2 linked regions of the Herpetosiphon gulosus genome follow. The protein of the gene in region 2 interacts with the protein of the main gene of each other region in a pairwise test. Links are inferred from orthologs where the notes say so. Each region holds a gene or a part of one and is shown on either strand. Other genes may lie near its edges.

What was found.
Region 1: the proteins of ABEB26_RS07160 (region 2) and sfsA interact in binary tests that used the Escherichia coli proteins (3 or more experiments, as listed by UniProt). The link is inferred for Herpetosiphon gulosus from one-to-one orthologs.

Annotation. Positions count from the first base shown.
Region 1 is NZ_BAABRU010000007.1:308,756-318,191, forward strand. Bases 5-2,805 are described here. They hold sfsA (DNA/RNA nuclease SfsA), read right to left. Parts: upstream 1,878-2,805; coding sequence 1,131-1,877; downstream 5-1,130. Other genes in these bases: fadH (2,4-dienoyl-CoA reductase), read left to right, coding at 5-809; ABEB26_RS11945 (protein-tyrosine phosphatase family protein), read left to right, coding at 1,994-2,536; ABEB26_RS11950 (SDR family NAD(P)-dependent oxidoreductase), read left to right, coding at 2,533-2,805. Outside these bases: more of fadH, read left to right, coding at 1-4; more of ABEB26_RS11950, read left to right, coding at 2,806-3,309; ABEB26_RS11955 (bifunctional heptose 7-phosphate kinase/heptose 1-phosphate adenyltransferase), read left to right, coding at 3,331-4,326; ABEB26_RS11960 (adenylyltransferase/cytidyltransferase family protein), read left to right, coding at 4,334-4,828; ABEB26_RS11965 (ABC transporter ATP-binding protein), read right to left, coding at 4,950-6,827; ABEB26_RS11970 (ABC transporter ATP-binding protein), read right to left, coding at 6,832-8,748; ABEB26_RS11975 (tetratricopeptide repeat protein), read left to right, coding at 9,077-9,436. UniProt on the Escherichia coli protein: Binds to DNA non-specifically. Could be a regulatory factor involved in maltose metabolism.
Region 2 is NZ_BAABRU010000004.1:292,328-301,930, reverse strand. Bases 5,852-8,819 are described here. They hold ABEB26_RS07160 (glutamate-5-semialdehyde dehydrogenase), read left to right. Parts: upstream 5,852-6,688; coding sequence 6,689-7,951; downstream 7,952-8,819. Other genes in these bases: ABEB26_RS07150 (heavy metal-responsive transcriptional regulator), read right to left, coding at 8,345-8,755; ABEB26_RS07155 (hypothetical protein), read right to left, coding at 7,957-8,352; ABEB26_RS07165 (histidine phosphatase family protein), read left to right, coding at 5,971-6,666. Outside these bases: ABEB26_RS07185 (TetR/AcrR family transcriptional regulator), read left to right, coding at 1-345; ABEB26_RS07180 (NUDIX hydrolase), read left to right, coding at 549-1,124; preprotein translocase subunit SecA, read left to right, coding at 1,229-4,327; proB (glutamate 5-kinase), read left to right, coding at 4,646-5,755; ABEB26_RS07145 (NADPH-dependent F420 reductase), read left to right, coding at 9,229-9,603. UniProt on the Escherichia coli protein: Catalyzes the NADPH-dependent reduction of L-glutamate 5-phosphate into L-glutamate 5-semialdehyde and phosphate. The product spontaneously undergoes cyclization to form 1-pyrroline-5-carboxylate.

The sequences.
Region 1 (9,436 bases), on a different replicon or contig from region 2:
GTGGGGGTTCGGGCTTGGGGCGTTCAATGGGTGAGCGCTTCCTTGAGTTGGGGGCAAAGTTGGCAATTACCAGCCGCAATGCCGAAAAATTGAGCACCGCAGCCAGCGAAATGATGGCAGCCAAAGGCGGTGAAGTTTTTACGGTGCCCTGCGATGTGCGCGACCCCGAAGCGGTTGACCAAATGATCGAGGCCGTTTGGAATCATTTCGGCACGGTCGATATTTTGGTTAATAACGCTGCTGGCAACTTTATCAGCCCAACCGAGAAGCTTTCGCACCGAGCAGTTGATGCCGTTTTGGGAATTGTGTTGCATGGTACGTTTTATTGCACCTTGGCTCTAGGCAAAAAGTGGATCGAAGCTGGGCGCGGTGGCCAATGTTTGAACATCGTTACAACTTACGCTTGGTCGGGCAGCGGCTTTGTTGTACCATCGGCGGCAGCCAAAGCTGGGGTTTTGGCCCTTACTCGCTCGTTGGCAGTCGAATGGGCACGCTATGGCATTCGAATGAACGCAATCGCACCTGGCCCCTTCCCAACTCAAGGCGCTTGGGAACGGCTTGCCCCAACCCCCGAATTGGCTGAACAAGCGCTCAATCGTGTGCCATTACGCCGCGTTGGCGAACATATTGAGCTAGCCAATTTGGCCGCCTATATGTTGGCCGACGAAGCGGGCTATATCAACGGCGAATGCATCACGATTGACGGCGGCGAGTGGCTGTATGGCGCAGGTCAATTCTCAGGGCTTGATCGCTTGCCCAACGAAATGTGGGATATGCTCTCCAAAATGACCAAGAAAAGTGGCAATTAATTAACCACGAAGGACACGAAGGAGGCAAAAAATGATTCTTCGTGCTCTTCGTGTCCTTCGTGGTTAAATTTCATCCCTCATAATTAATCCTTATACTTTCCCCTAGGTTCTATGTGTAATGGATCATTGGGTTAACAACCATTTCTCTCGTTCCCTCACCCCCAACCCCTCTCCCACTGCGGCGGGCGAGGGGAGCACTCCCTGAGCGATTCCCCCTCGCCTTGCGGGCGGGAGAGGGGGTGAGGGCATGCTGGCCGTTATTAACGCGATAAACCATTACATCTAGGTTCTATGTTCTTTGCTCTATGTTCTCATTAACCTCTACAATTCAACTGGCAATTGCTCGGCCAAGCGAATGCCAGCAAGGCTCAAAGGGCAGCGATAGGCATAAATTTCAACGCCACGGGCAGCGACTGCGGCCAAAGTTTCAGCAAAGGCTGGATCAATTTGGCGGTTGACGGCAACCCGCTGAGCATCGCCACGTTGCACAATAAAAATCACGGCTGTGCGCCGCCCTTGTTCATGCAATTCGGCCAATTCGAGCAAGTGTCGGCGGCCCCGCACGGTCGGCGCATCGGGAAACAAGGCCAAACTATGCTCAGCATCACCGACACTTTTCACCTCGACCAGCCATGGGCAATCGCCGCCATGACGCTTGGCTTTGGTTGGTGGAGCCGGAGCTAAACCAAAATCAAAGCGGCTTGCCCCAAGTTTGACTTCACGCTCAATATGGCTATATTCAGCAAAAGGCGCGAGGGTTTGCGCTCGCAGGGCAGCCTCAACCAAACGATTTGGCAAGCCTGTATCCAATGAAACCAGTTCGTCAGCCTCATACACTCCGGCTACTTGATAGGCAGTTTTACGGCCTTCGGCTGGTTTGTGGCCTAGCACCAGCTGCGCTCCTGGCACGAGTTTGGTCAATAAACGGCCTCGATCAGCCAAATGCGCCTGAACAATTACCCCATCGGCCAATTGAGCCAGCACCAAAAAGCGATTTGGTCGCTCCAAAAAAGTGGCTTGCACCAACGGCGCACCGCCAACTAAGGCAACTTGAATTGTTGTTTCCACAATGGCCCTTACCACTAAAAAAACGAAGTCCATTATAGCCTTAATCAGCTTGGTACAGCGTGGTACAATGGCTTGCGGTCGTTAATCACCGATAAAAACTGATAAAGGATTGAGGTATGCTGGCAGTTTTGCAGCATTGGTTTTATGTTTTGCGCTCACGGTTAGTCATGGGAACGCGCCGACTCTATCGGCGACTTGGCGGCAAAGTTAAGCCGCGGGTCAACCAAATTACTGAGCAATTATACCTTGGCGGCTTTTTCGATCTCCACGATTGGCAGATTTTACACGCTCAAGGTGTGCGGGTGACGGTCAATCTCCAAGCTGAGCGCCAAGATCAGTTTGGCACGTTAGGCAACGAGGGCTACCTATGGCTGCCAACCATGGATCGCCAAGCACCTAGCCCTGAAGCGCTCCAACAAGGCGTGGCTTTTGTGCAACAAGCTATCGAGACTGACCACAAGGTGCTGATCCATTGTCATGCTGGCATGAGCCGTTCAGCTACCTTATGTACAGCTGTGCTGATTGCCCAAGGCATGGATTTAGAAGACGCATGGAATTTAGTTAAGGCGCGTCGCCCAATTGTGCATTTGCATCCCTGGCAACGCCGAGCTTTAGAGCAATTTGCCCACGATTGGGCACAACAAGGAGCAGAATCATGAGTTTTGCGGGCAAAACTGCCATTATCACTGGAGCATCATCGGGCATTGGCAAGTTGATCGCCGAAGGTTTGGCGCGTGGTGGGGCCAATGTGGTGCTCGCCGCCCGTTCAGCCGAGCAACTAAACGATCTGGCGGCAGCCATCAACCAAACCGGAGCCAAGGCACTCGCAGTTGCCACTGATGTTAGCGATGTGCAGGCAGTTCAAGCTTTGATCGATCAAGCCGTCGCCAGCTTTGGGCGGGTCGATTTGCTGATCAATAATGCTGGTTATGGGGTCTTTGATTCGATTGAGCAGATTGAATGGAAGCATCTCGAAGGCATGATCACGGTTAATTATTTTGGGGCAATGCATTGTATTCGGGCGGTCTTGCCTGTCATGCGCAAGCAAAATAGTGGCCATATTGTGAATGTAGCTTCGGTGGCAGGCTTGGTTTCAACCCACAACATGGGCAGTTATTCAGCTTCAAAACATGCTTTGATGGCGGCCTCTGAGGCCTTGCAAATTGAATTGCGGGGCACGCCGATCAAATGTTCATTAGTTTGCCCTGCCCCAATCGCCACGCCATTTTTTGATTCCGCCGACTTCAATAAGATGTCGCGCTTTGCCTCAATCTTTGGCATGCTCAAGCCTCACGATGTCACTGAGATTGTGCTGCATGTGGCGGCCAACCCCACGACTCAGCGGGTTATTCCGCGGATTTATCATGTGTTTGGGGTAGCATATCGAATCTTTCCAGCCTTCACCCGTTGGTTGGTGAAAATGGTTGGCTAATTTTGAATACTGAGAATAAGCATGATCACTGTTGAACATGTGGCCCAACTCGCCAATCGCCGCGTGCTGGTGGTTGGCGATGTTGTGCTCGACGAATATTTGTATGGCAAGCCCGAACGGCTCTCGCGCGAGGCGGCAATTCCGGTTTTAGAATTTGAGCAACGGCGAATTATTCCTGGTGGTGCAGCTAACCCTGCGACCAATATCACCGCCCTCGGCAGCACGGCTGGGATTGTGGCATTAATCGGTGCTGATCAAGCTGGCCATGAATTAGCCAATGCCTTGCATAAACGCAAGGTGAGCACCGCTGGATTGCTGCGTGATGAGCAACGCCCAACCACCACTAAAACCCGCATTTTGGCCTCGGTACAATTAACCGTTGCCCAACAAGTTGCTCGACTCGATAAGGTTGATCGGCGGCCAGTTGATCCAAATTTGGAAGATCAGGCGATCGAATTATTAGGCCAATTGATTCCCCAAGTTGATGCTGTGCTTTGCTCAGATTATCGCGTGGGCTGGCTCAGCCAGCGGCTAATTCAACACATCCAACAGTTATGTCAACAATATAAAACTTTGTTGACAGTTGATAGCCAAGGTCGCTTTGAACCCTACGCTGGAGCCGATTTTCTCAAGTGCAATTTGGGCGAGGCTGAGGCGTGGCTTGGCCAGCGTTTAGCTAACGATCAGCAAGTCGAACAGGGCTTGCAACGCTTGCGCGATCAACTTAAGTTGGCGGCGGTCGTGATTACTCGAGGCGGGGCAGGCTTTTCGCTACTCGATGCAGCAGGCATCCATCATATTCCAGCAGTGCCAATTGGTGAGGTGTTTGATGCAACTGGGGCGGGCGATACCTTTATTGCCACCGCCACACTTAGTTTGTGTGCAAGCCATAGCCCGCTTATTGCTGCCAAACTTGCTAACACGGCGGCAGCCTTGGTAGTACGCCGAATTGGCGTAGCCACAGTTAGCCCGAACGAGCTTCAGAACGCATTAATTCAATTTGGCCAGATTGTATGAGGCTTCGATGAATTCACCATTTACTGATTTAGCCGATTTAGTTGTACTTCGCCAGCAGTGGCGCGAACAGGGCTTGAGCGTGGTTTTTACCAATGGAGCCTTCGATTTGCTGCATGCAGGCCATGTAACCTACCTGCAAGCAGCCCGAGCCTTGGGCGATCTGTTGATTGTTGGCTTGAACAGCGATGCCTCAGTCCGTGGCTACAAAGGCCCAACCCGCCCAATCGTGCCTGAGCTTCAGCGCGGAATTGTGCTTGCAGCATTGCGCTCGGTCGAGTATGTCACACTATTTGAATCGTTAACCGCCGAGCCATTAGTTAGTGCTTTACAACCTGATATCTATGTCAAAGGTGGCGATTATGCTCACCCTGAGCAAGCAAGCAACGGCAAAGATTTACCTGAGGCGCGAATTGTTTTGGCCTATGGCGGCAAAGTCGAGCTAATTCAGTATCAAGCAGGGCTATCCACTAGCAACCTGATTGCCAAAATTCGCAGCGAGTAAATCGATCACTTAACATGCGCTCTAGCAGCCAGCAACCATATCGAGGGCTTCAAATCAACCTCGACAGCAGCCTTTGCCTGCTAGGGCGCATTAGATCAATAGGATTTCAGTTAGCTAGCTTCTAGGCCACTACTTCCTCTTCGCGCCGAAATTGGCTCATATACAAATCGTAGTATGCGCCGCGTTGCGCCAACAATTCGGTATGCGTGCCACGCTCGATCACAGCCCCGTCTTTAAGCATCAAGACCAAATCGGCGTTACGAATTGTGCTCAAACGGTGGGCAATTACAAAGCTGGTTCGGCCTTGCAGCAAGCTATCAAAGGCCTGCTGAATCAAGCGCTCGGTACGGGTATCAACACTCGAAGTCGCTTCATCAAGAATTAAAATGCGTGGATTGGCTAGTGCAGCCCGTGCAATCGCGATTAATTGACGTTGGCCTTGGCTCAAACCACCACCACGTTCGCCCAGCACGGTTTGGTAGCCATCACTCAAACGCTCAATAAAATCGTGAGCCGAGGCCAATTTGGCTGCTGCAATCACTTCTTCATCGCTGGCATCGAGCCGCCCATAGCGAATATTATTAATCACGGTATCCGAGAACAAGAACGAATCTTGGAGCACGATACCAATTTGGCGGCGTAAGCTAGCAGCTGTTACATCGCGTACATCAATTCCATCAATCTTAACTGCGCCACCAGTGACATCATAAAAACGCGGCAGCAAATTGATAATCGTGGTTTTGCCTGCGCCAGTCGGCCCAACAATCGCGATCGTTTGGCCTGGTTCAGCAGTAAAACTGACTCCGCGCAAAACTGGTTCGCCTTTTTTGTACTCGGCTTTAGCATCGACCAACTCCACTTTGCCGACAATCGCGGGCATTTCGCGGGCATCAGGCTTGTCGGTTACATCGGGAACTTCATCAAGCAAATTGAAAATTCGTTCGCCGCCAGCAATCGCATTTTGCACATTAGTCCACATCACGGCAATTTGCTGAATTGGTTGGTTGAAGCGTTGGACATATTGCAAGAAGGCAAATACCAAACCTAGCGAAATTGCAGTCGAGCCAAATAATGGTTGATCGCGTAAGACTGAAAGCCCGCCAACCACAACCACAATTGCAATCGCCACATAGCCCAAGGCTTCGAGCACTGGGTTGAGCGCACTGGTGAAGGTGGCAGCTCGCACGTTGGCATCACGATTGGCCGCGTTGGTACGCACAAATTGAGCGATACTTTCTTCTTCACGATTGAAGGCTTGTACTTCACGCGCCCCAGCGATGCTTTCTTGCAAGCCAGCATTGACGCTGCCCATCTGTTGGCGGGTTTTACGGAAGGCTTTGCGAGCTTGACTCGAAAAATAGAAGGTTGCAATTGCCATAAACGGCACAACGCTCAAGCTCAACAAAGCATAGGGCACATTTTCTTGTAACATTTTGATCGCAACCCAGCCGATTAGCAAAATACCGCCAAGCACGTTGAGCAAGGCAAAGCCCAGCATCTGCTGAATCGTATCGGTATCGCTGGTGATGCGACTCATAATGTTGCCAGCTTCGTTGCGCGAGTAAAAACCCAACGACAAACGATGAATTTGGGCAAATAGATCTTCACGCATCTGGCGCAGGGCATGTTGACCTGACCAGTTCATAGCATAAAAGGCCAAGCCTTGCAAAATCGATGTCCCAATAAACAAGCCACACAACAACAGCACCAATGAGCCAAGTCCGCTCAAACGATCAGCGCTGCTAATTTCGCTATTGATCGTATCAAACCAGCAGGCGCTGGGGTTGGGCAGCAAATAGCAATCGATCGATTGGCCGATCAAATCGGGGGTAACAACTTGGCCCCATGTGCCGATGACAATTAAAAGGATGGCAAACGCAAAGCCAAACCATTTTTTACGAAAATAAAAGCCAAAGCGAGCCAGCGTTGCACCCAAGCGTTGGGGCTTTTCAGTTTCAGCTTCTAATAAGTGGCGAGGACCGCCTAATCCACCCATCATAGCGCTAAGCCTCCTCAACGCTTGAGTTTTCAAGCGCTGCAATGTCGGCATCGCCGACCAGTTGCGAATTGTAAATTTCGGCGTAGATGGCACTGCTTTCCATTAATTCTTCATGGTTGCCACGCGCCACCACTTGGCCTTTTTCGAGCACCAAAATTTGGTCAGCATTCAAGACGGTGCTAATCCGTTGGGCAATTACCACGCTGGTGCGGCCTTGCATCAATTGATCAAGTGCCTTTTGAATGCGATATTCAGTCATCAAGTCAACGCTGCTGGTCGAATCATCCAAAATCAGCAGCCGTGGATTGAGCAGCAAAGCGCGAGCAATCGCGATCCGTTGCTTTTGACCGCCAGACAAGGTTGCACCGCGTTCGCCAACCGAGGTATCGTAGCCTTGAGGAAAAGTCATAATAAAATCGTGAGCCGAGGCTGCTTTAGCAGCAGCTTCAACTTCTTCAAACGTCGCCTCAGGTCGCCCAAAAGCGATGTTATCGCGAATTGAGCCACTAAACAGATTGGTTTCTTGCAGCACAATCCCAATCTGCGAGCGCAAGCTATCAAGTTTTACATCGCGCAAATCATGGCCATCGATCAAGACTGCACCTTCGCTGACATCGTAAAAGCGGGGCAGTAAGTTGATGATCGTCGATTTGCCACTACCAGTTGCGCCAAGTAAAGCGATTGTTTGGCCTGGTTTAGCCGCGAAACTCACATCGCGCAGCACTGGATCGCTGCTGCCAAAGTAGCGAAAGGTTACATTACGAAATTCAACGTTGCCTTGAATGGCGGGTAATTCTTGGGCATCAGGCTTATCGGTAATTTCGCTCTTGGCATCGAGAATTTCGAAAATACGCGAGGCCGAAGCGCCAGCCTGAGCCATCAGCGAGATAATAAAACCAAGCTGACCCAAGGGAAAAAACACATAGACCAAGTACAAGCTGAATTTTTGATATTCACCTAAATCTAGCGTACCACCCAAAATTTGGCGACCGCCGAAATAGAGAATTCCCGCTTGGCCAAGTTGTGCCACCAAAAAGATTACCGGAAACAAAAACGAAAAGACTTTGCTAATTCGCAGTTGTTGGTCCATCAAATCGGTTGCCGCCAGATCAAAGCGTTGCGATTCGTATGGCTCGCGGGTAAACGCCTTGACAACTTTGATCCCCGCCAAGTTTTCTTGCAAAATGGTATTGAGTGACGAAAGTTTGCGTTGCACAATCCCAAACAAGGGCTGGCTGACTTTACCAAAGATCATAAACATGACCATGGCGACCGGTAGCAACGGCACAACCACCAATGAAAGCTTCCAATTGGTGAAGAACAGAATTACTAATGCGCCAACCAAGAGCAACAAGGCTTGAGCGGTTAAAATCAAACCTTGAGCAATGAAAGTTCGCACTTTTTCCACATCATCGGTGGCGCGAATCATCAATTGGCCAGTTTGATTTTGATCGTAGTAGGAGAATGAAAGGCGTTGCACCCGCGCAAAAATCTGATTACGCAGATCAAACGCCACACCTTGCGAGGTTTTTTCAGCCATATAGGCTTGCACAAACGAGAAAATTCCGCGCATAAAAGCAAAAGCCACAATAATCAACGCCGCATTAATCAACAACGATTCAGCATTGGTTTGATCAAGCCGCAATTGTTCGATAGTCGTACCTGCTTGTTGGGCGGCGGCAGCTTGCATTGGCTCAGGCACTTGCTTGAAAATAATTCGCGCAATTGAGCCACTGGTTACCGCATCGATCATGTTTTGCACCAATTGCGGCACTGCCAATTGGGCTAAGGTTGCGAGTGCCAAGGCCACATAGGCCAGAATCGCCGATTTGCGCTGAGCACCGAGGTAGGCGATCGCACGACCAAGCCCCCCCGACCCACCGCCAGCCTTCTGACCACGCTGTGCTTGGGGTTTTCCCATTTGTGCTTGCACGTTGCCCATCCTTACAATTTCAATTAGTTAGTTGAACTAACTAATTGTACGCCAAGTTTCAAAAAGATCAATCATACTCTAGTACGAGAACGTGGTGTGGATCGGTTGATCCACGAAGGGCACGAAGATGAGAAATAGAAACCACGAAGAACGCAAAGAACGCGAAGCGCACAAAGGATATATATGCTCTCTGTTATATGACCTTCATCCCTCATCCCTCATCCTTCATCCTTTCTTGATCCTCTATGTTCTGCGGCAGGCTTGCACTATAATAGAGTTGTGAGGTGTGTTGTGCATCACTGATAGGATTACGCCGATGGGAATTCCACGCCATATTCCATTACCAGTTACACCGCTGCTTGGCCGCATCCAAGAAATGGCTCAACTTGAGCAGCTTTTGCCCGATCCCACAATTCGTCTGGTTACCTTGGTTGGGCCTGGTGGAGCGGGCAAGACTCGCTTAGCACTCGAAGCAGGCCGCACAGTCTGCGAGCAATTTGCCGATGGCGCGTTATTTGTCAGTTTGGCCCATGTCTATGATGTTGATCTGGTGTTGCCAACCCTGGCCCAAGCCTTCAACCTCAGTCGACTGGGCAATCAATCGCTCTTGGCCAGCGTTGGGGCGTGGCTAGCCGACCAAGAATTATTGCTGATTTTGGATAATTTGGAGCAGGTT
Region 2 (9,603 bases):
CCCGATACGCCAACGCGCTATATGCAAGCTTTGCTATGGGCGATCGCCGACCATTGGGCGATGATCCATGGTCAATGCAACCAATATCATCGGTTTTTCGATTCGTTGGCGGAAAATCAGATCAAGCGCATGCTTGAGCAGCATATTCAAACCTGGCTTGATCATTATGGGCCGTTACGTGGTGTGCCAGCCATGCAACGCCAATTACTGGCAACTATGCTTAGTTGGTCGGTTTATGCATTGGCCGCCCGCTGGCTGTATAGCGATCGTTGCCAAAACCTCGAACATTTTATCAATGATAGTGTGCCATTGCTGGTTGGTAGCATCGACGCTTTGAAAGGATGAAGAACATAGAGCATAGAACATAGAGTCAGAAATCAAAAGGCAAAAGCGGGATCGGTCATTGAAGGTTGGGGCTAGCCAAATAATCAAAATAATCAGTGTCATCTGTGGCTAAAAAAGAGCCTTCGCGTTCTTCGTGTCCTTCGTGGTTTCCGTTCTTCGTGTCCTTTGTGGATCAAATCGAGAATTGATCGTTGGAGGAAGTTATGCGTTCAACCATTCGTAGCTTAGTGACTCAAATTGCCCCTTTGGATTTACGCGAGCAGGCCGATTGTAATGAAACCTTGGCATGGATCGATAGCGATGCGCCACTGTTTCGCACGGCCAAGCCTGCAACCCCGCCAATGCACTTAGTTTCCTACATTGTGGTGTACGATCCGGCGACGGCTCAGATTTTATTGGTCGATCATCGCAATGCTCAATTATGGTTGCCATGTGGCGGCCATGTTGAGTCAGATGAACATCCAGCAATCACCGTGATTCGTGAGATCGAAGAAGAATTGGGCATTCAAGCTGAGTTTTATTGGCAAGATCCCTGCTTCATCACCGTGACCGAAACGGTTGGGTTGACCGCAGGTCATATTGATGTTTCCTTGTGGTATGTAGTGCAAGCTGATTCGCAACAACCATTGGCCTACGATCAAGCTGAATTTAGCCAAATTCGCTGGTTTGCGCTCGATCAACTGCCGTTGGAACGCAGTGATCCGCAGCTTGGGCGCTTTATTGGCAAGTTTCAACGGTTGCTCAAACGCGAAGCTCCACGACTATTGGCAGTGCGTTAACATTTCGTTTAAGCAGCTTTTAAGGCATTCAAAGGCCCAAAGCTGCGTGGTATAATCTAGCGATGCAGCCGTGCTGCCGATATTCAGACACCACGAGGTACCACATGTTTAAATGGCTTGGGAAACTACTGGGCGACCCCAACGCTAAGGTTGTGAAGAAAATGCAGCCAACCTTAGATGAAATTAACGCCCTTGAGCCAACAATGAAGGCTCTTAGCGATGAACAACTCCGTGAAAAAACGGCTGAATTACGCACACGGTTCGCAGAGCTAACCAAAGCGGATCGTGAAGCGCTCGACGACCGCTACGCCGACGAAAATCGCCACGATTCCACCGTCGAAAAAGACTATCAAAAGGAATTACGGACGATTGAAGATGCGGCGCTTGATGAATTGTTGCCCGAAGCTTTTGCTTTGGTGCGCGAAGCCTCAAGCCGCGTGATTGGTCAACGTCACTACGATGTCCAGATGATCGGCGGGATTGTGCTGCACGAAGGCCGCATCGCCGAAATGAAGACTGGCGAAGGTAAGACCTTGGTGGCTTCCTTGCCCTTGTTCCTCAATGCAATTCCTGGCCGTGGCGCACACTTGGTTACCGTCAACGACTACCTCGCCAAAGTTGGTGGTGGCTGGATGGGGCCAATCTTCCATAGCCTCGGCATGAGCACGGGCTATATCGCCCACGATTATTCAGCGATTTACGACCCCAATTATATCGACCCCAACGCCAAACAAGATGATAGCCGTTTGGTGCACTGGCGGCCTTGCTCACGCCGCGAAGCCTATATGGCCGATATGACCTACGGAACAAATAATGAATATGGCTTCGATTATCTGCGCGATAACATGGTGCAGCACAAAGATCAATGTGTGCAGCGTGAATTGCACTATGCGATTGTTGACGAAGTAGATAATATTTTGATCGACGAAGCCCGTACTCCCTTGATTATCTCTGGCCCAGCCCAAGAATCCAGCGATAACTATCGTCGGTTTTCTTCGTTGGTGCGTGGCCTCAAGCGCTCAAGCATTTCGCCAGATGAAGTGCGCAAGGGCTTGAAAGACGATTTCGATGGCGATTATTGGATCGACGAAAAATCACGCTCAATTACCTTGACCGAATCGGGCTTAGAGGTGATGGAAAAACGCCTCAATTTGCCTGATGGCGAAAATATGTACGATGCCAAGAACTTTGAATTAACTCATTATTTGGAAAACGCCCTCAAGGCCGAATATGTTTTCCATCGTGATGTTGATTATGTGGTGCAAAATGGCGAAGTCGTGATCGTCGATGAATTTACAGGCCGGACAATGCCAGGTCGGCGTTGGTCAGATGGCTTGCACCAAGCGGTTGAAGCCAAAGAAGCGGTCGAAGTGCGCCGCGAGAACGTCACCTTGGCAACCATCACCTTCCAAAACTACTTCCGAATGTACAATAAACTTGGTGGCATGACTGGTACAGCGATCACCGAAGCTGAAGAATTTAGCAAAATCTACAATTTGGAAGTGGTGATTATCCCGACCAATCGCCAAGTCGTGCGCGAAGATTATCGCGACCATATTTATGCCTCGCAAAAAGCCAAATATCACGCCGTACTGCGCGAAATCAAAGAGATGCACGCAGTTGGCCGCCCAGTTTTGGTCGGTACAACCTCGGTCGAAAGCTCCGAAATTGTCAGCAATTTGCTGAAGCAAGAAGGGCTTGAACACTATCTTTTGAATGCTAAGCAACACGAACGTGAAGCTTATATCGTGGCTCAAGCTGGTCGCACGGGTGCGATCACAATTGCGACCAACATGGCTGGTCGGGGAACTGACATTTTGCTGGGCGGCAACCCCGATGGTTTAATTGAGGAACATCTCAAAGCTCTTGGCACAACCATTGCCGATGCAACGCCTGAGCAACTAGCCCAAGTCCAGGCCCAAGCTAAAGCCGATGTCGAGGCTGAGCGTAAAGCTGTGATGGAAGCTGGTGGCTTGCACATCATCGGCACTGAGCGCCACGAAGCTCGCCGGATTGATAACCAACTCCGTGGTCGGGCTGGCCGTCAAGGCGACCCGGGTTCGTCGCGCTTCTTCATTTCACTTGAAGATGAGTTGATGACCCGCTTCGGACGAATTGACACGATCAAGCGCTTGATGGAGCGTATGTCTGATGGCGATGAAGAATTGCCACTCGAATCGGGCTTGCTCGATAAAGCGATCGAAAGTGCCCAAACTCGGGTTGAAGGTTATAACTTTGATGTGCGTAAGCATGTGGTCGAATACGACGACGTGGTGAACAAGCAGCGCGAAGTGATCTACGCTGACCGCCATGCTATTCTTGGCGGCGAAGATATGGGCGACCGGATTCTTGAGATGGTCGTTGATGAAATCGACATCCATGTCGAAGAATTTCTCGATAACCGCGAGCTAGACAAGCCCGATCTCGAAGGATTCTTGCGTCAGTTGTATTCGATTGTGCCCCAACTCAAAGCCCAAGAAACTGAATTGGCAGCCCGCTTCAAAGGCAAACAAGCTGATGAAATTGGCGAAATTGCTACCGAAGTGGTGGAAGAAGCCTACAATCGGCTTGGCGAAGAGTTGGCAACCCAATACACCACCTTATTACAACGCGGAGTTCAGCCAATTCCTGGGGTCAGCGGCCCAGAAGCCTTCTTTGCCCACTTCGAGCGCCAAGAAATGCTGGGGGCAATCGATCGCGAATGGATCGATTATCTAACAGCGGTTGATGAAATGCGCCAAGGCATCGGCAACGTCGCAATTGCCCAACAAGATCCATTGGTAGCCTTCAAACGCGAAGCCTTTAAGATGTTCGACGAACTCAAAGGCAACATTCAAAACCGGATCGTCTACAACTTCTTTACCGACGCTGCTAACTGGCAAGTGCGTTTGCGCCAAGTTGAGCTTGAAATGGAAGCCCGTTTGGCTCTGGCTCAAACCGCTGGTGGTTCAGAAAACGCTACTGAAGAAGCTCCCAAGCCCGCCAAACGTGGAGTTGGTGGGGCGGCGCGACGGGTCAGCAATGCCGCAGGCCAAGCTGCACCAGCCCGCCGAATTGTGATCAAAATCGGCCGCAATGATCCTTGCCCATGCGATAGCGGCAAGAAGTTCAAAGCTTGCCATGGCTTGCCGGGCAAAGAAGCCGAACTTGAGGCGATTTTGGCGGTCAAGCATACCCATGCTCAAGCAGTTGGCAAAAAATAGCATTTGACATAACTAATCATCGTTGCTAGGCCGTGGGGTGTTTTTGCTCTACGGCCTGTTTATTTAAGAACATAGAACCAAGTCAGAAGTCAAAAATCAAAAGGCAACATAGTAGGGGTCAGGATTCAGGGGCGAGGGGTCAGAATGAGCGGCGAGAATCTAGGAAGTACAGAGGCAACAGCAGCATAATCATCAAAATCTGTGCTAATCTGTGGCTTGAAACTGCTCTTCATGTGCTTCGTGGATCAATCTGCGCGGTTCAGCAATTATTGGTTAAAATAGCTATTTGTAATAATCTTGATGGATAGAGATCTGCATATGCGAATTGTAGTTAAACTTGGGACGAGCGTTTTGACCGACGGAACCGACCGTTTGCATCGCCCACGCATGGTCGATTTGGCGCGTCAGATGGCCCAATTACGTGATGTTGGCCACGAAGTTGTCTTGGTTTCTTCAGGCGCAGTGTTGGCTGGCTGGGAGCGCTTGGGCTTTCCCAAACGACGGCGTGAGTTGACCCATAAACAGGCGTTGGCGGCAGTTGGGCAGGGCCGTTTGATGCATATTTATGGTCAATTATTTGAAATTTACGATGTGCCTGTAGCTCAAACGCTGCTTACCCGCGCCGACTTGCGTGATCGAGTGCGCTACCTGAATGCCCGCGCCACCTTATTAACTTGCTTGGAAATTGGCGTATTGCCAATTATCAATGAAAATGATGCAGTGGCAGTTGATGAGATTCGCGTCGGCGATAATGACACACTTTCAGCTTTGGTCGCGAATTTGGTTGATGCCCAGTTATTGGTCATTTTGAGCGATATTGCTGGCTTATATAGCGCCGACCCACGCCATAACCCTGAAGCAACCCTGATCGACGATGTTGCGGCGGTGAATGAACAGGTTTATGCTTTGGCAGGAGCGGCGGGTTCGCATCGTGGCACTGGCGGTATGTTCACCAAAATTCAGGCTGCCGAATTGGCGACCCGTGCTGGCACAACCATGGTGATTGCTGCTGGTAACGAGCCGAACGTACTTGTGCGCTTGGTCGCTGGCGAGAGTGTTGGCACACGGTTTCGGCCAGTCAGCACCCGCTTGGAAAGCCGCAAACGCTGGATTATGGCTGAGCGCGTGCGCCAAGCCCATATTGCAGTTGATGCAGGTGCAGTTCAAGCCCTCACTCAGCAAGGCCGTAGCCTGTTGCCTGCTGGAATTGTGGCAGTTGAAGGCGAATGGCGACGCGGCCAAACTGTAGCGATTGTCGCGCCCGACGGCCAAACGATCGCCTGTGGCCTATGCCAATATGCCGCCCACGAAGTTGCCCAAATCAAAGGCTCGCGCACCAGCGATATCGAAAGCATTCTCGGCTATTCTTATGGCGCTGAAGTCATTCACCGCGATGATATGGTAGCCTTTGTTAAGGATGAATTATGAAGTGGGAAAAGGGATGAAGAAGGAATTTTTGTGGCTTCAAATTGATATCTCGGTTTTATCAAAAGCTGAAGGATGGTGGATTGCTACATCCTTCATCCTTCCATAAAGAGGGAGGATGATTTTGCAATTTTGAATAATTACTTATTTCTACTAAGGTGCTAATAGTTGAGGAATGCTATTCATCCTTCATCCTTCATCCTTCTATAAGGGGTATTATGGCTAAACTCTATTTGATTCGCCATGGCCAGGCTGTGGTGAATGTCGAGCCGATTATTGGTGGGATCAAGGGTGATCGTGGCTTGACAGCCTTGGGTGTGCAACAAGCTGAATCGTTACGTGATCGGCTGATGGCAACTCGCGAGATTGTGCCCGATTTATTTATTTGTAGTACGATGCCACGTGCAATGCAAACAGCCGAAATTATCGCGCCAGCGTTTGCCAAGCCCTTGCTTTACGATGAAGGTTTTTGTGAGTTCAATGTGGGCGAGGCTGATGGCCTGAGTTGGAAAGAGTATAATGCGCGTTATGGAAAGTTTGATTTCGACCTACGCAAGCCCTTATCGCCTGGTGGCGAGACTTGGCAAACCTTTTGTCAACGCACTCATTTCAATTTTGAACGGGTGCTGAACGCCAATCCCGAGGCCACGATTGTAATTGTTTGCCACGGTTGGGTGATAGAATCGTCGTTAAGCTATTTTTGGCCGCATACTCGTAGCGAACAACCAAATGTCGATCTCGAAGTAACCAATACATCCTTGACCCATTGGTATCAGCATCAGCGGGGTGGGCAGGTGCGCTGGTTTTTGGGTGGCTACAACGACGCTGTGCATTTACATGCCGCTGTTCGTTGGCAACTCGAAGGCGATCTGGAAGGTGAGGATCATCCAGCCGCCCCGCTTGGCGAGTTATGACGGCTAGCATGAGGAGTATCCAATGCTTGAGGCAATGGGTCAGCGAGCAAAGCTGGCAGCACGAATATTGGCCCGCACAACTACGGCTCAACGTAATGCTGCCGTCGAGGCCATGGCTGAAGAACTAAGCCTTGATCGCGAATCAATTCTTTCGGCCAACGAGGCTGATATGCGACTGGGGCGCGAGGCTGGCTTAACCCCAGCCTTGCTTGATCGTTTATTACTTAACGAGCAGCGACTTGAAACAATTGCCAACGATGTGCGCACCGTGGCGGTTTTGCCTGATCCGGTTGGCGAGATATTTGAGCAAGGTGTGCTGCCAAATGGCTTGCGCATCGAAAAGCGCCGCGTGCCGCTGGGAGTAGTTGGCGTAATCTATGAGGCGCGGCCAAATGTTACTGCTGATGTGGCAGCGTTGTGTATCAAGGCAGGCAGTGCGGTGATTTTACGGGGTGGTAAGGAGATTACCCGTTCAGCTGGAGCATTGGTTCAAGCTCTCCGTCGTGCCTTAGAACGAGTTGATCTGCCCGCTGATGCCTTGCAACTAATCGACAATCCTGATCGCGAATTGGTGCGCGGCTTGCTGACCTTGGATCGCTATGTGGATATGATTATTCCGCGTGGTGGTTCGGGCTTGCACGATTTTTGCCGTAAAACTGCCACAATTCCGGTGATTACGGGCGGAATTGGGGTTTGCCACGCCTACATTGACCATACTGCGCCACTTGAGCAAGTTGTGCCAATTATTGTTAATGCCAAAGTGCAACGCCCAAGCGTGTGCAACTCGCTCGAAACCGTGTTGATTGAGCGTAGCGCCGCCGCCAAAGTGCTGCCACGGCTCGGTGCAGCTTTGTACGAAAATAAGGTCGAATTGCGCTGTGATCCTGAGTCGTTGGCGATCTTACGCGAAGCTGGTAGCGCCGATTGGCACTTAGTTGCGGCCCAGCCCGCTGATTTTGGTCAAGAGTTCTCGGCATTAATTTTGGCGGTACGAGTGGTTGATGGGCTTGATCAAGCGATTGAGCATATTGATAACTATGGCACTGACCATTCCGACACGATTTTATCGCACGATCCAGCGGCGATTGAGCGCTTTTTGAACGAGGTTGATTCGGCGGTCGTTTATGCCAATTCCTCAACCCGTTTCACCGATGGCTCGCAAATGGGCTTGGGCGCTGAAATTGCGATCAGCACCCAAAAATTGCATGCACGTGGCCCGATGGCTTTGCGTGAACTGACCTCGTACAAATGGGTAGTCCGCGGTGCTGGCCACATTCGCGATTGATGCTTCTAGTGGGCAATCGCGCTCGTTTGGCGTGGATTGCCCGTTTGTTGATCGGCCCGCAAACTCCAAAGCGTTGCGATCGCGCCAACCACATCAGCGCCAGCAAAAAAGAGCAATTGCCATGGCCCTACACCAGCAATTACCCACCAACCGAAGATCAACGGCACGCTCAGCCGCAAAATCACTGTGGTCATGGCATAGCGGCGCAGATCGATTGGGCTAACATTCATGTGTAAAACCCCAATAAATCCCACCAACATGCCTGCCACGCGCGGCCAAACCTCAGTCGTTGCTGGCATGCCAAATAAACTCAAGAGCAGATTTGGCGCAAGCGCAGCCAAAAGCCCAGTGCTCACCGCATACCAACCAAACCAGCGTAAACTCCGAATAGTTCTAAGCATCAGAAACTCCTTGAGAACAGGCCATCTCGGCCAAAGCGTGAATAACTGGGCATTCACGCGGATCATCAGCGGAACGAGCGGCGAATTCGTGCAAGGCCTGGCGCAAACGCTGAAACTGTTGAACCGTCTGGTCAATTTGCTGAACTTTTTGATCAACAAATTGCTGAATCAAGGCTTGCTCGGTATTTTGCGGGCTGAGTTGCAGAAACATGCCCATTTCACGCAAGCTAAAGCCCAATGCTTGACCTTGCTTGATTGCCAAAATTCGCGCAACAACCGTGTTTGAATAATCGCGATAGCCTGATTCACGGCGTTGGGCGGTTTCGATCAAGCCCATGCGTTCATATAAGCGCACCGTTTGCACACTCACGCCACAGCGGCGAGCTACTTGGCCAATTTGCATCGCTCAATTCCTTTCTGCTGCTTAGCATAAACCCTATACTATGCTATAGAGTCAAGCCGCAATTTGAGCAAGGATGAAGGATGCATTATGAAGGATGAAAAGCTTGATTTAACGCAGAGGCACAGAGAAAAAGATGAGGGATGAAGGATGAGGGATGAAACTGCGAAGGGCACGAAATGAGGCTATAGGCTATGGACTATCGGCTATTCCTTGGTATTTCAATAACGTAATTCCAATAGCCAATAGCCTGTATCCATTCACCCTCTGCGTTTCTGCGTTAAAAATCGTTCTCGCCGCTTGGCCGACCTTTTCGCCTGTACTTCAGAATCTCATGGCGTGGTAGCAGTTGCGTTGGCAACAGATAAAGCCTATGATATCGAACGCCAATGGCAATTTGCCGATGATGAGGCGCAGATCATGCGCTTGGTCATGGCCATGCTGCTGTGGCGCTGATGTGCTATGGAGAACTGATTATGACTGAATCCATTGGGATTCTTGGTACGGGTGAGATGGGAGGCATCTTGGCGCGGGCCTTCAGTCGGGCAAACTATCCGGTTTTGCTGGGATCGCGTGCTGCTGCGCGGGCGGCAGAACGGGCTACCGCGCTGGCCGTTGCTGGTGGGGGGAAGATTCAGTCTGGTGACTATACAACGACAGTCCAATCAGCCTCGATTTTAATCCTCGCACTGGGCTTTTCGGATGCCTTGACCTTGCTCCCAACGCTCGGAACAGCCTTGAACGGCAAACTGGTGGTGGATATTAGTACTCCGTGGGGTGATGAAATTGCCGAGCGCTCCGCCGCCGAACGTCTAGCGGATCAGCTGCCTGCCACGGCGCAGCTTGTTGGT